DNA from 3 places in the Terrisporobacter hibernicus genome. Region 2 is predicted to be linked to each of the others. Evidence: riboswitches for the same ligand, from Rfam matches in the RefSeq annotation. Region 2 holds a riboswitch; each other region holds the start of a gene.
What was found. Region 2 has a riboswitch for thiamine pyrophosphate ahead of thiD (bifunctional hydroxymethylpyrimidine kinase/phosphomethylpyrimidine kinase). Riboswitches for the same ligand answer to the same signal wherever they lie in the genome.
Positions count from the first base shown of each region.

Region 1 (4,487 bases), 1.5 Mb from region 2:
AAAATATAAACACGAATAATTACGAGATTGTTTGGGAGGTATGTTCGCTTGAGGGAAATTGATTCAAAAGTAATAACTAAAGAGGTTAAGAAACTTTGTATTGAAGGAAATATATACCTTGGGGATGACGTAATAAAATCCTTTAAGGAAAATTTAGAAAAAGAAAAAAGTGATCTAGGAAAAGATATACTAAATATTTTAATAGAGAATGCTCAAATAGCTAAAGAGACACATATACCTCTTTGCCAAGATACAGGAATGGCAGTATTTTTTGTTGAAATTGGCCAAGAAGTTATGATAAAAGGAGATACCTTAACAGATGCTATTAATAAAGGTGTAAGTGAAGGTTATACAAAAGGATATCTTAGAAAATCTGTAGTAAGTCCTATAACTAGAATAAATACAAAGGACAATACTCCTGCCATAATTCACTATGAAATGGTAAAGGGAGATAAAATAAAAATTCAATATGCACCAAAAGGTTTTGGTAGCGAAAATATGAGTCAATTAAAAATGTTAAAACCTTCTGATGGAATTGAGGGAGTTAAAGAATTTATAGTGAAAACTGTAAGTGAAGCGGGACCAAATCCATGTCCACCAATAGTTGTAGGAGTAGGTATTGGCGGTACAGTAGATAAATGCGCTCAAATTGCTAAAAAAGCTTTATTTAGAGATATTGGAACTCATAGTGAAGATGAAATGATAGCAGATTTAGAAAAAGAAATGATTAAAAAAATCAATGATTTAGGAATAGGTCCTCAAGGTCTTGGAGGAAATACTACGGCTCTTGCTGTTAATATTGAAACTTTCCCAACACATATAGCAGGGCTTCCTGTTGTAGTTAATATAAATTGTCACTCTGCTAGACATAAGCAAGTGATTATATAGGAGGGAAAATATGATAGAGTTAAAATCACCTTTTAAAAGGGAAGATATAGAAAAATTAGTTTGTGGAGATGTTGTTAAAATTAGTGGTGTAATTTATACTGGAAGAGATGCAGCCCACAAAAGAATGATAAACTCAATACATAATAAAGAAGAGCTACCATTTGATGTAAATGGAGCTGGAATTTATTATGTGGGACCATCACCTAGCAAAGAGGGACAAATAATTGGCTCGGCTGGACCAACTACAAGTTATAGAATGGATGACTTAACAGTGCCTTTATTGGAGTTAGGACTAAAAGTTATGATAGGTAAAGGTAAAAGAAGTGAAGAAGTAGTAAGTTCTATGATAAAAAATAAGGCTGTATATTTAGCAGCCATTGGTGGAGCTGGAGCATACATTTCTCATGCTATAAAAAAATGTGAAGTAATAGCTTATGAAGATTTAGGACCAGAAGCAGTGAGAAGATTGGAAGTTGAAGATTTACAATTAATTGTTGCTATAGACTCTTATGGTAACAATATATATGAAAAAGGAAGAGCGATGTTTGCAAAAGAATCAGAATAAATTTAATAACTAATAATTTGTCAAATGTTATAAAGGAGAAGTAAAATGAGTAATAAGAATTTTGCACAATTAGCATTAGAAATGCACGAAAATCATGGAGGAAAGGTTAGCATACAAAGTAAAGTTGAAGTAAAATGCAAAGATGATTTATCTACTGCATATACTCCAGGTGTTGCAGAGCCTTGTTTAAAAATAAAAGAAAATCCAGAAGATGTTTATAAATATACTTGTAAGAGTAATATGGTAGCAGTAGTTAGTGATGGAACTGCAGTTTTAGGTCTTGGAAATATAGGTGCCGCTGCTTCAATTCCTGTAATGGAAGGTAAATCAATATTATTTAAAGAATTTGGTAAAGTAGATGCTTTCCCAATATGTATAAACACTATGGATATTGATGATATAGTAAAAACAGTAAAATTATTAGAACCTGTATTTGGCGGAATTAATTTAGAAGATATAAATTCTCCTAGATGTATAGAAATAGAAAATAGATTAAAAGAAGAATTAGATATTCCAGTATTCCATGATGACCAACATGGTACAGCAATAATTGTTTCTGCAGGAATTTTAAATGCAGTTAAATTAGCAGGAAAGAAAATTGAAGACTTGGAAATAGTTATAAACGGTGCAGGATCAGCAGGTATGGCTATAGCTAAGATGTTACTGAATTTAAATGTAAAAAATATAGTTTTATGTGATATAAATGGTGCGATTCATGAAAATTCTAAAAACATTAACTGGGCACAAAAAGAAATGCTAACATTAACTAATAAAAATAATGAAGTAGGAACGTTAGCAGATATTATAAAAAATAAAGATGTATTTATAGGAGTTTCTGCACCAAAAATGGTAACAAAAGAAATGGTAGAAACTATGGCAAACAAACCAATAGTATTTGCCATGGCAAACCCAACTCCAGAAATTTTCCCAGATGAAGCTAAAGCAGGAGGGGCATTTATAGTGGGTACAGGCCGTTCAGACTTCCCTAACCAAGTTAACAATGTGCTTGCTTTCCCTGGGATTTTTAGAGGAGCTTTAGACGTTAGAGCAAAAGAAATAAATGAAGAAATGAAAGTTGCGGCAGCTTATGCAATAGCAAATGTAGTTAAGGATGAAGAGTTAACGCCAGATTATGTACTTCCAGATGCTTTCAATAAAAATGTAGTAGAAAATGTGGCAAAAGCAGTAAGAGAAGCTGCTATAAAAACTGGTGTGGCAAGAATATAAATGTAATTAATATAAGCATAAAAATATTATGATTTGAAAAAATGAAATATAAGTACTACAATTAAAATAAATTAAAAAGTTTTACCTAGGGGTGCCCTAAGAGGCTGAGAGATGGAAACATTAACCCTTATACCTGATCTGGATAATACCAGCGTAGGAAAGAGTAGAGTGTTATATGATGAAATATGTGAATCTTTACATATGATATGTGATTACTACAAGCTTTACCTACGGGTAAGGCTTTTTTTTAATTGTAAGGAAACTATATGTTATCTGGTTTGTAGATAACTTATAGTTTCCAACTGCTTAATGGAGCAACGGACCTGTTTCTCAAGGTCGTTGGCGACATGAGCGAAGCAAATTTTTTATTGAAATAAAAAGGTGAGGAGGTGTAACGATGAAGGTTAATGGGAAAGTAGTAGAATTCCAAAATAATAAAACTTTATTAAATTTATTAAATGATTACAACTTAAATAAAGATAGAGTTGTCGTAGAAATAAATTTAGAAATTTTAGAAAATGATCAATATGAAAACTATGTATTAAAAGAACATGATGTAATAGAAATTATTAGCTTTATTGGTGGTGGTTGATTTGAAAATATTTGTTAATGAAATAGAGAGACAAGTTGAAGAGAATATAAGTATTTTTAAAATTAAAGATATTTTTAATAAGTGTAGTGATGTTATAGTTTTGAATGGATTTCCTACTAAAAAAGATGAAATATTAAAAGAAAATGATAGAGTAACCTTAATAGAAAAAGGAAAGAAACCCTCTATAAATGAATTAGAAAGTCTTATGATTGCAAGGCATACACCAAAAGTACATAAAAAATTAAAAGCAGGAAAGGTAGCTATTTTGGGCTTGGGTGGTTTAGGTTCTAACATAGCTATCTCGCTATCAAGAATAGGCGTAGGTAAGTTGATTTTGGTTGATTACGATGTTGTAGAACCTTCAAATTTAAATAGACAACAATATTTCATTGATGATATTGGAAAACATAAAACAGAAGCTATGAAAGAACAGTTAGGTAAAATTAATCCTTTCATAGATGTTGAAATACATAATTCTTATATTACTAGAGAAAATATGAATTTTTTACATGAAGCAGATATAATAATTGAAGCTTTTGATGATCCAAATTGTAAAGCTGAAATAAGTAATTTTATTTTACTTCATATGAGAGAAAAATACTTAATAGCATCGTCTGGCATGGCAGGATATTATGACTCAAATCTTATTGTAACTAAGAAAATAAGAGAAAAGTTTTATATATGTGGTGATTTTGTACATGAAGCAAAAGAAGGTGATGGGTTAATGGCACCTCGTGTAGCTATATGTGCGAATCACATGGCAAATTTGGCAAGTAAAATACTTATAGATTATATTTAGGGGGATAAATTAATGGATAAATTAATATTAGGTGGACATGAGTTTGATAGCAGACTTTTAATTGGGACAGGTAAATACGGATCAAATGAAATACTTCCAAAAGTGATAGAAGAAAGTGGTAGTGAAATAATAACTATGGCACTAAGAAGAGTAGATTTAGATAATTCCAATGAAAATATTCTTACATATGTACCTAAAAATATGACAATTCTTCCAAACACATCAGGAGCTACAACAGCTGAAGAAGCTGTGAGAATAGCAAGAATATCTCGCAAAATGGGATGTGGAGATTTTATAAAAATAGAGGTAATATCAGACACTAGATATTTATTGCCAGACAATGAAGAAACAATAAAAGCAACTAAAATTCTTGCAGACGAAGGATTTGTAGTACTTCCTTATATGAGTCCAGATTT
Region 1 is NZ_CP081135.1:1,024,106-1,028,592, reverse strand. It holds gene JW646_RS04980 (fumarate hydratase) at 49-888, shown strand; gene JW646_RS04975 (Fe-S-containing hydro-lyase) at 899-1,453, shown strand; gene JW646_RS04970 (NAD(P)-dependent malic enzyme) at 1,499-2,680, shown strand; TPP riboswitch at 2,758-2,858, shown strand; gene thiS (sulfur carrier protein ThiS) at 3,078-3,272, shown strand; gene thiF (thiamine biosynthesis protein ThiF) at 3,265-4,071, shown strand; gene JW646_RS04955 (thiazole synthase) at 4,084-4,487, shown strand, end outside.
Region 1: linked by a shared signal. The riboswitch ahead of thiS (sulfur carrier protein ThiS) and the one ahead of thiD (bifunctional hydroxymethylpyrimidine kinase/phosphomethylpyrimidine kinase) in region 2 are both predicted to bind thiamine pyrophosphate.

Region 2 (4,487 bases):
TTTTATAAGCCCCATGGCATAAACCTTTGCATAATCCAAAAGATATAAATAGTCTTGTACTAGATAATTTCTAAACTTTTCCTTATCTAAAGTCCCTTTTCCCATTTCTACTATAAAAGGATGTTTTAAATATTCATCCCATATTTTCTTACTTTCATTAAATAAATAATCTGTTAATAACATAGTTTTTCCCCCTTTTGCTATAATGAGCAATTAAGTTGTGATATCTCAATTTTTCCATATTCATTGCAAGTATCTTCATTCAATACAAATATTTCATCAAATAGTTTTGTTTTAAAACTTCCTATTGATGGATTTTCTCTATTAGCTAATTCTCCACAAAGAGACATAACTAAAGTTCCCATTACAGCTGCATCTATTTTATCTTTTGTACATGGTAAGAAACTTCCTATTAAAGATGTGCTCATACACCCTGTACCTGTTATAAATTTAAGTTTTGGTGTACCATTACTTATTTTATAAATCTTATCTCCATCACTAACTACGTCAGTTTTTCCTGATGCAACAACAACACACTCAAGTTTTTTAGCCACTTCTTTAACAATAAATGATGGGTCACTTCCATCATCAAAAGAATCTACACCTTTACCTTTAACATCTAGTCCACCTATAAACTGAATTTCAGATATATTTCCTCTTATTACATCAAATTTAACATCATTTAATAATCTATTAGTTAAATCTGTTCTTGCCTTTGTAGCAAATACACCAACAGGGTCTAATATAACTGGTTTATTATACTTATTAGCAGTCTTTCCAGCTAATACATATAACTCCAATGACTCACTATTCATTGTTCCTATATTAATAACTACACTACTAGCAACTCTAACTATGTCATCAACTTCTTCATAAGAAAAACTCATTAGTGGACTTGCCCCTATAGCTAGTGTTGTATTAGCACAATCTGTTATAGTAACATTATTTGTGTAATGTAATACAAGTGGATTTATTTCCTTAACTTTTTTTAATAATTTGTACATAACATATCCCCCCTATGTTTAATCAAATTTGTAAAAATGATGCACTGGTCCTACACCTTCACCTATATCAAAGCTATATCTAATAGCCTCTGTAATATATTCTTTGCTAAGTTTTACTGATTCTTTAATGTCATATCCTAAAGCTAAATGAGATGTAATGGCAGAAGATATAGTACAACCTGTTCCATGTGTATTTTTTCTATTTATTCTCTCACATTTGAAAACTTCAAAAGTATCTTCGCCCATTAACACATCTACACAGTCTCCATCTAAATGGCCACCCTTCATAAGTACAAATTTAGGTCCTAGTTCAAGAATTACTTTACCTGCTTTTTTCATATCTTCCACTGTTTCAATTTTTATATTACTTATTTCTTCAGCTTCAGGAACATTTGGTGTCACTATGTATGCCTTAGGTATAAGATATTTAATTAAATTATCTTTAGCTTCTGGTCTAAGTAGTGAATATCCACTCTTAGAAATCATAACTGGATCCACAACTAAATATTTACAAGGATAATTTTCCAATGACTCAACAATATCTTTAATTATCTCTGGAGAAGATACCATTCCTACTTTTATTGCTTTTGGTGGTATATCTTCACATACAGCTTTTATTTGTTCCTTAATTATTTTTGAACTAAGTTCTTCCACATAGAAAACCCCTTTTGTATTTTGAGCTGTAATTGCTGTAATCACACTCATACCATAGGTACCTAGAGCAGAAAACGTTTTTAAGTCAGCTTGTATTCCTGCTCCTCCAGATGAGTCTGATCCTGCAATTGTTAAAGTTGGTATTTTGTAATTTTTCATATCTTTACTCCCTTTTTTTTATAAAAATCATATAGTTTTTGAACATAAAAAAATGCTACACCCGTAGGCATAGCATAATATAAACAAATTCAAAACCCTTGTATGGTTATAAAATTCATAGTGCTTTCCTACGCTGGCATTATCCAGATCAGGTACAAGGGTTGGTATAAACCTCTCAGCCAATGGCGCCCCTAGCAATTTATTTACTTTCAACTTCATTATAATACTTTTGTAAAAATTGTCAACTTTTATTTATTACTCCAATTCTTATTTGAAATTTATCTTTAACTTCATCTATAAATAATTTTGGATTATTTATTATCCATAATTTTTTAGATCTACTTTGTTTTTTAATATAGTATTCTAATTTCATAGCTTGACTTTTATTATCACTTTCAAAGAATATTTCTAATCTATCAAAACCTTTTGCTTTAGTGTATTTAGAATTAATACCTAACTTATGTTCTTCCATACGCCTTATTATATCTGTAGTATAACCTGTGTATAGAGTATTGTTTTTGCATCTAATTATATATGTATAACACATGAATATCCCCCAATAATTTTATATTTTTAATTATAGCTTTAGTAAACAAAATTTTCAAATTAAAAAGAGTTATCAAAAATTTGATAACTCTTAAATAAGTACTATTCAACTTTTATTGCATCTACTGGACAGCTTCCTTCTGCATCTTTAGCATCATCTTCAGATCCTGATGGAACAGTATCAACTATTACATGAGATAAACCATCATCACCCATTTCAAATACTTCTGGACATACAGATGGACAAACACCACATCCTATACATAAGTCTTTATCTACATATGCTTTCATATTTTACCTCCAAATATAAATTTCAATATCGTATATATTATTATCAGTTCATAATAAAATAATACATTAGACTATATATATTTTTAGTAGGTTTTATCTAAAACATAATTAATTATTGGTGTTATAGTTTGCTTATTGCTTCTATCAATACTCATATATTTTTCTAAATTTATCATTTCAAAAGATTGATTTTTATTTATACTTTTTTTTAATTTTACTTTATCTATTCTACTTAAATCATTAAGATTAATACACCCTTGCAAGAAAAAGAATTTTATTTTTTTTTTAATTTCTTCATCCTCAAAATTGTATTCAACTACATCTTCTCTACTTTGTAAATTCATACTAACACAAAATAGAACTATGTTTTTATTTTTTATAATATTGTATTTTTCTTCTAAATAATCTCTTAAATATATTTTAGAATTATATATGGGGCTACCAAATATAATTGTTTTGTATTTTAACAAATCCCATCTTCCAACATCTGATATTTCATACAAGTCTGCATTTAGTTTTATAGCTAACCATCCAGCATATTTCATAGTAGATCCATATTTAGTTTTATACACAATAGCTATTTTTTTATCATAAGGCACAATAATCCCTCCATATTTTTATATATTAAAAATACGGAGGGATTATGAGTTTTTTAATGAATTATAAAAACATTTTTTCTCCTAAAATTGAAAATGACTGTAATGCCAAATATGCTCTAATATCTAAAGAAGTTTGATTATTTTTAATTATTTCTTTTGCTTCTTCTTTTGAAACTAATACAGCTTCAATATCTTCATCATCTTCTAAATACTCACTACTTATCTCACCTTCACATATGCAATAAACAAAGGCTGCAGATTCATCTGTCATTCCTGGTGATAAATATACTTGATTACAACTAAGATCTTTTTTTATTTCAATTACATCTAAGCCTGTCTCTTCCTTTAATTCTCTTATTACAGCACTTTCAAAATTTTCATCATCACTATCTACAAGTCCTGCAGGCAACTCATAAATATGTTTATTTATTGGAACTCTAAATTCTTTTATTACAACTAACTTTTCACTTTCTTTGTGATATGCACATATTATTACTGCATCTACTTTATCTTTTTCATTTTTAAGGTAAATGCCTTCTAATACCTCTTTTTTCTTTCTTGATGCAACCGTCCAGTTTTTCTCTTTGTTATTTTTATTTAAATATTTAACATTGTATAAACTTATAAATTTTGTTTCTACTAATGATGTAATATTTTTTATTCTGCTCATATTTACCTCCTAATAAATCAAATTTTATTTACTTTCTTTTATCTTTTTATTTCAATAATATTCTTTTACTATTTTAATATTGTCATTTAATAATCTATTTATTTCTTTCTATTATTAACCTATTTAAATTATCAACATTTTGTACAGATAGTGGTAGCTCTAAGTTACTCTTTTCCATAAGTTCTTTATTTAATAAAATATCTTTTGTATACCCACTCTCCACTATTGTACCTTCTTTTAATACTATTGTTTTATTGCAAGTATCCAAAATCATATCTAAGTCATGACTTGCAATTATTTTTGTATATTCAAAGTTATTTAGTATATTTATTAACCTTCTTCTAGCTTTAGGATCAAGAGCTGCTGTAGGCTCATCCATTATTAATATTGATGGTTCCATAGCTACTGCTGTTGCAATTGCAGCCAAATTCTGTTGACCACCAGAGAGCCTATAAGGAGGCCTATTTTTTAAATGTTCTATGCCTACCTTCTTTAATGCACTTATTGTTTTATTTTCTACCTCTTCTTTATTTAGTCCATAATTTTTAGGACCAAATGCCACAT
Region 2 is NZ_CP081135.1:3,639,530-3,644,016, reverse strand. It holds gene tenA (thiaminase II) at 1-183, opposite strand, end outside; gene thiM (hydroxyethylthiazole kinase) at 201-1,004, opposite strand; gene thiD (bifunctional hydroxymethylpyrimidine kinase/phosphomethylpyrimidine kinase) at 1,023-1,817, opposite strand; TPP riboswitch at 1,926-2,020, opposite strand; gene JW646_RS17740 (GIY-YIG nuclease family protein) at 2,059-2,364, opposite strand; gene JW646_RS17735 (ferredoxin) at 2,466-2,654, opposite strand; gene JW646_RS17730 (flavodoxin family protein) at 2,738-3,253, opposite strand; gene JW646_RS17725 (NUDIX hydrolase) at 3,315-3,923, opposite strand; gene JW646_RS17720 (energy-coupling factor ABC transporter ATP-binding protein) at 4,018-4,487, opposite strand, start outside.

Region 3 (4,487 bases), 1.2 Mb from region 2:
CACTCCTTTTAGGTTTACATTTATAACTGCATCCCAAGCACTTTCTTCCATTTTTTGAACTAATGCATCTCTTGTTATACCTGCATTATTTACTAATACATCTACTTGACCAAATTCTACTTTTACTTCTTCCACAAATTTATTTATCGCTTCACGATCAGTAACGTTTAGTATTACATTTTTTATATTTGGAGAACTATCTGCTCCCATAACCATATCAACAGATATTACTGCTTTTGCACCTTCTCTTACAAAAGTATCTACTATTTGACGTCCTATACCGTTTGCTCCTCCTGTTACTATAGCTACTTTGCCTTCCATTCTTTTCATATTTATACCTCCCCATATTTTATGTAATTATATTTTTAAGTTTTATATGCAATCTTTATCTGATTACATTTTCAGTATAAAACCTTGTATAAAATAAATGAAATACATTTAATTTATGCAGGTTATGAATTTTTGTTATGCTTGATAGCTATTTTTGTTATTTTTTTAACATTGTTAAATAAAAAAAACTCTAAAATATAGAAAATAGTTTCTATTTTTAGAGTTGTGATTTATTTTTTATTCAATTCTTTACTTTCTTCTTCACATATTTTTACAAATTCTTTCATAGCGTAAGATATATATCTATCTTTTTTCAATATAATAGCTATTTCCCATGGTATTTTCACGTCTTCTAATACTACTCTCCTAATATTATCATCTTTAAATCTATGTACTATAGGTTCTGGTAATATAGCTATGCCTTGATTTAATGATACCATCTCTGCTACAAAGTCCCATTGAGAGCTTTCAAATGCTATCTTTGTCTCAAATCCGTTTTCACGACATAATCTTTTTAATGTATCATAAAGCATATATCTTTTATTTAATGTTATAAAATTTTCTTCTTTCAAGTCTTTTACTGTAACCTTATTTAAGTTAACTAATTTATTATCTTTATGAGCAATTAAAACATTCTCAGATTCTATCATTTTTATAACATTTAATCCTTCTGATTTAGTTGGCAATATAACTATTCCTATATCTAACTCCGAAGTTTTAACCTTATCTCTAATTGAGTTTGCTCCTTCTTCTATGACTATAAAATCTATGTTTGGATATTTCTTTTTGAACTTAGCAATTATTGAGGTAAAATATACAGTCCCTATAACTGGGGGTATTCCAACAACTAATCTACCTTTTGTACAATTTATGCTACAGTTTAGCTGATCTAATTCTTCATTTATATTGTTTAATGCGTTCTTACTATTTTCAAAGAATATTTCACCTTGATCTGTAAGTTTAAATTGTTTAGCTGCTCTATCAATAAGAGAAACACCCAAATCTAATTCTAAATTTTTTATAACTTTACTAAGAGCTGGTTGTGATAAATGCAAATTATTTGCTGCTTTTGTAAAATTTCTTTCTTTTGCAACTTCAACAAAATATGCTATATGCCTGATATTCATTTTTAACCCCTTTTTATTATAAATATATTTATTACTATAATTTTGAAATTGTTTTCCTAGTTTATTTTATTATAAATGATATGTACACCTATATAAAATATCTTTTTTTTATTACCTTTATAACTTTTTTTCATACTAAAAATAGATTACTCATATTACCTTAACTTTTTCTTTATTACCATCAGATTATTGGCACTAAATGCCTTATTTCTAAGTGATACTTTTTTCTAAGTAGTTGACAAAATTTTTAAATCATTTACAATTAACTTAAAAGTTAAAAATGCTAGGGGTGCCTTTATTGGCTGAGAGGTTTTGCCGACCCTTGTACCTGATCTGGATAATACCAGCGGAGGAAAGCTATATACACTTTATCTCTCATAAAGAGTATGGAGATTAAATTTGATTATATATGCTATGCCTACGGGTATAGCATTTTTTTACTTACAAATATATTTTGAGCAACAGATAAATACATTTTGAGCAAGGTCGTTTCCTGAAGCGGTAGCGAAGGTAACTCGTTGGCGACATGAAGTATAGCGCCCACACAGTGGCTTAAGCGAAGCGAATTTTATGTATTTATATATGTAATTATAAAAAGGAGGAATAATAATGGTTATAGCAGACGTGGCAGTAATGCCTCTTAGACCTTATACAGGTGAGGATGAAATGTACAAAGTAGTAGATGCTTGCATCGAAAAAGTAAAGGAAAGTGGTCTTAAGTATGAAATCGGTGCCATGAGTACAACATTTGAAGGGGAATTTGATGAAGTTTTTGACTTAATAAAAGTAATGCACAAAATACCCTTTCAACTAGGATGCGAAAGAGTCATCACAGTTGCTAGGGTTGACGAAAAAGCTGGAGGCCTAACAATTGAGAACAAACTTAGAAATCACAGATAAAATCAAAAATTATATTTATCCACTTATAACGTTTATAAGTATTTTATTATTATGGCAGTTTATTGTGGTAAGTAATGATATACCTCAATATATTATGCCTGCACCAAGCAAAATAATAAAAGTTTTTAGCACAGATTTTGCAAACTTGCAAATGCATGCTTTAGTTACTTTAAATGAATCTGTTTTAGGATTTATTTATTCCATATTATTGGCAATAACAATAGGTACTCTTATGGACTTTGTTCCATTTATAAAAAAGTGTTTCTATCCTATAATGCTAGTATCTCAAATGATACCAACAATTACTATAGCTCCACTACTTATAATATGGTTTGGATTTGATTCATTACCAAAAATAATCATGGTTATGATTACTTGTTTCTTCCCCATATTAGTAAATTTTGTGGATGGTATGGAAAATATAGATAAAGACTATATAAATTTATTCAAAACTATGGATGCCAGCAAACTAAATACATTTATTCATTTAAAACTTCCCATGTCTTTGGAAAGCTTATTTACAGGCTTAAAAATTTCAGCTACTTATGCCTTTGTTGCTGCAACAGTTGCAGAGTGGCTTGGTGGAAGTGTAGGACTTGGTGTTTATATGGTAAGAGCAAAGAGTGCATATGCTTTGGACAAAGTATTTGCATCTACAATTTTAGTAATAATCTTTAGTTTAATATTTGTAATGGGTATAAATATTTTGAAGAAAATAATATTAAAACATAAGTACAAAGGAGAGTAAGATGAAGTTTAAAAAAAGCATATCATTAATGACGGCTGCACTACTTACTATAGGTTTAGTGACAGGTTGCTCAAAGAAAAGTACTGAAAAAAAAGAAGGAAACTCAGATTTACAAAAGGTTACTGTAGTTCTTGACTGGACTCCAAACACTAACCATACAGGATTATACGTTGCTTTAGATAAAGGATATTACAAAGAACAAGGTTTAGATGTGGAAATAATTCAACCATCTGATGGTACTGCTACTACTATAGTTGCCACAGGAAAAGCTGATTTTGGTGTAAGTTATCAAGAAGATGTTACTTATGCAAAAACTAGTGAAGATCCACTTCCAATAAAATCTATAGCTACAATTATTCAACACAATACTTCTGGGTTTGCATCTCCAGCAAACAAAAAAATTAAAACTGTAAAAGATTTTGAAAATAAAACTTACGGTGGATGGGGATCAGAATCAGAAAAAGCTACTTTAAATGCTATTATGACTAACAACGGTGCTGATTTTAGCAAAATCAAAATAGTAGATATAGGAAAAGATGATTTCTTCACAGCTACTAAAGGTGACATAGATATAGCAAATATTTTTGAAGGTTGGACAGGTGTGGAGGCAAAACTTCGTGGTGAAGATATAAACTTTGTAGCTACTAAGGATTTAGACAAAAGATTAGACTACTACACTCCTCTTTTAATAACTAGTGACAAAATAATAAATGAAAATCCAGACCTTGCTAAGAAGTTTTTAGCTGCAACAAGCAAAGGATACGAGGATTGTGTAAAAACACCTGAAGAAAGTGCAAAAATATTATTAAAACATGCTCCTGAAATAAACGAAGACTTAGCTATTGAAAGTCAAAAGTATTTAGCTGATAAATATATAGATGACGCTTCTAAATGGGGCGAAATGAAAGATAGTGTTTGGAATAATTACACTGACTTCATGAAAGAATATAAATTAATAAACAAGGATATGAAAGCAAGTGATGCATATACAAATGAATTCTTACCAAACTAATAAAAAGATTGTTATTAGTAATTTATCAAAAAAATACAAAGATAAGCTTATTTTAAAAGATATTGATTTACACGTTTATGACGAAGAGATTGTATCCATCATAGGTCCTAGTGGTTGTGGTAAAAGTACCATATTCAACATTCTTTCCAACTTAACCACTAGTGATTCTGGTGAAGTAGATATTAATGGTCGTTTCAGCTATATGTACCAAAAAGACCTTCTACTTCCTTACAAAAACATAATGGACAATGTTTCTCTTCCCTTAATCTTAAAAGGTGAAAAAAAGAAAAAAAGTTATGAAACAGTTAAACCTTACTTCTCCACTTTTGGTTTGGAAGGTTACGAAAACAAATTTCCTCATGAACTTTCT
Region 3 is NZ_CP081135.1:2,479,572-2,484,058, reverse strand. It holds gene JW646_RS12215 (SDR family oxidoreductase) at 1-330, opposite strand, end outside; gene JW646_RS12210 (LysR family transcriptional regulator) at 561-1,457, opposite strand; TPP riboswitch at 1,733-1,829, shown strand; gene JW646_RS12205 (MTH1187 family thiamine-binding protein) at 2,067-2,357, shown strand; gene JW646_RS12200 (ABC transporter permease) at 2,329-3,105, shown strand; gene JW646_RS12195 (ABC transporter substrate-binding protein) at 3,107-4,117, shown strand; gene JW646_RS12190 (ABC transporter ATP-binding protein) at 4,098-4,487, shown strand, end outside.
Region 3: linked by a shared signal. The riboswitch ahead of JW646_RS12205 (MTH1187 family thiamine-binding protein) and the one ahead of thiD (bifunctional hydroxymethylpyrimidine kinase/phosphomethylpyrimidine kinase) in region 2 are both predicted to bind thiamine pyrophosphate.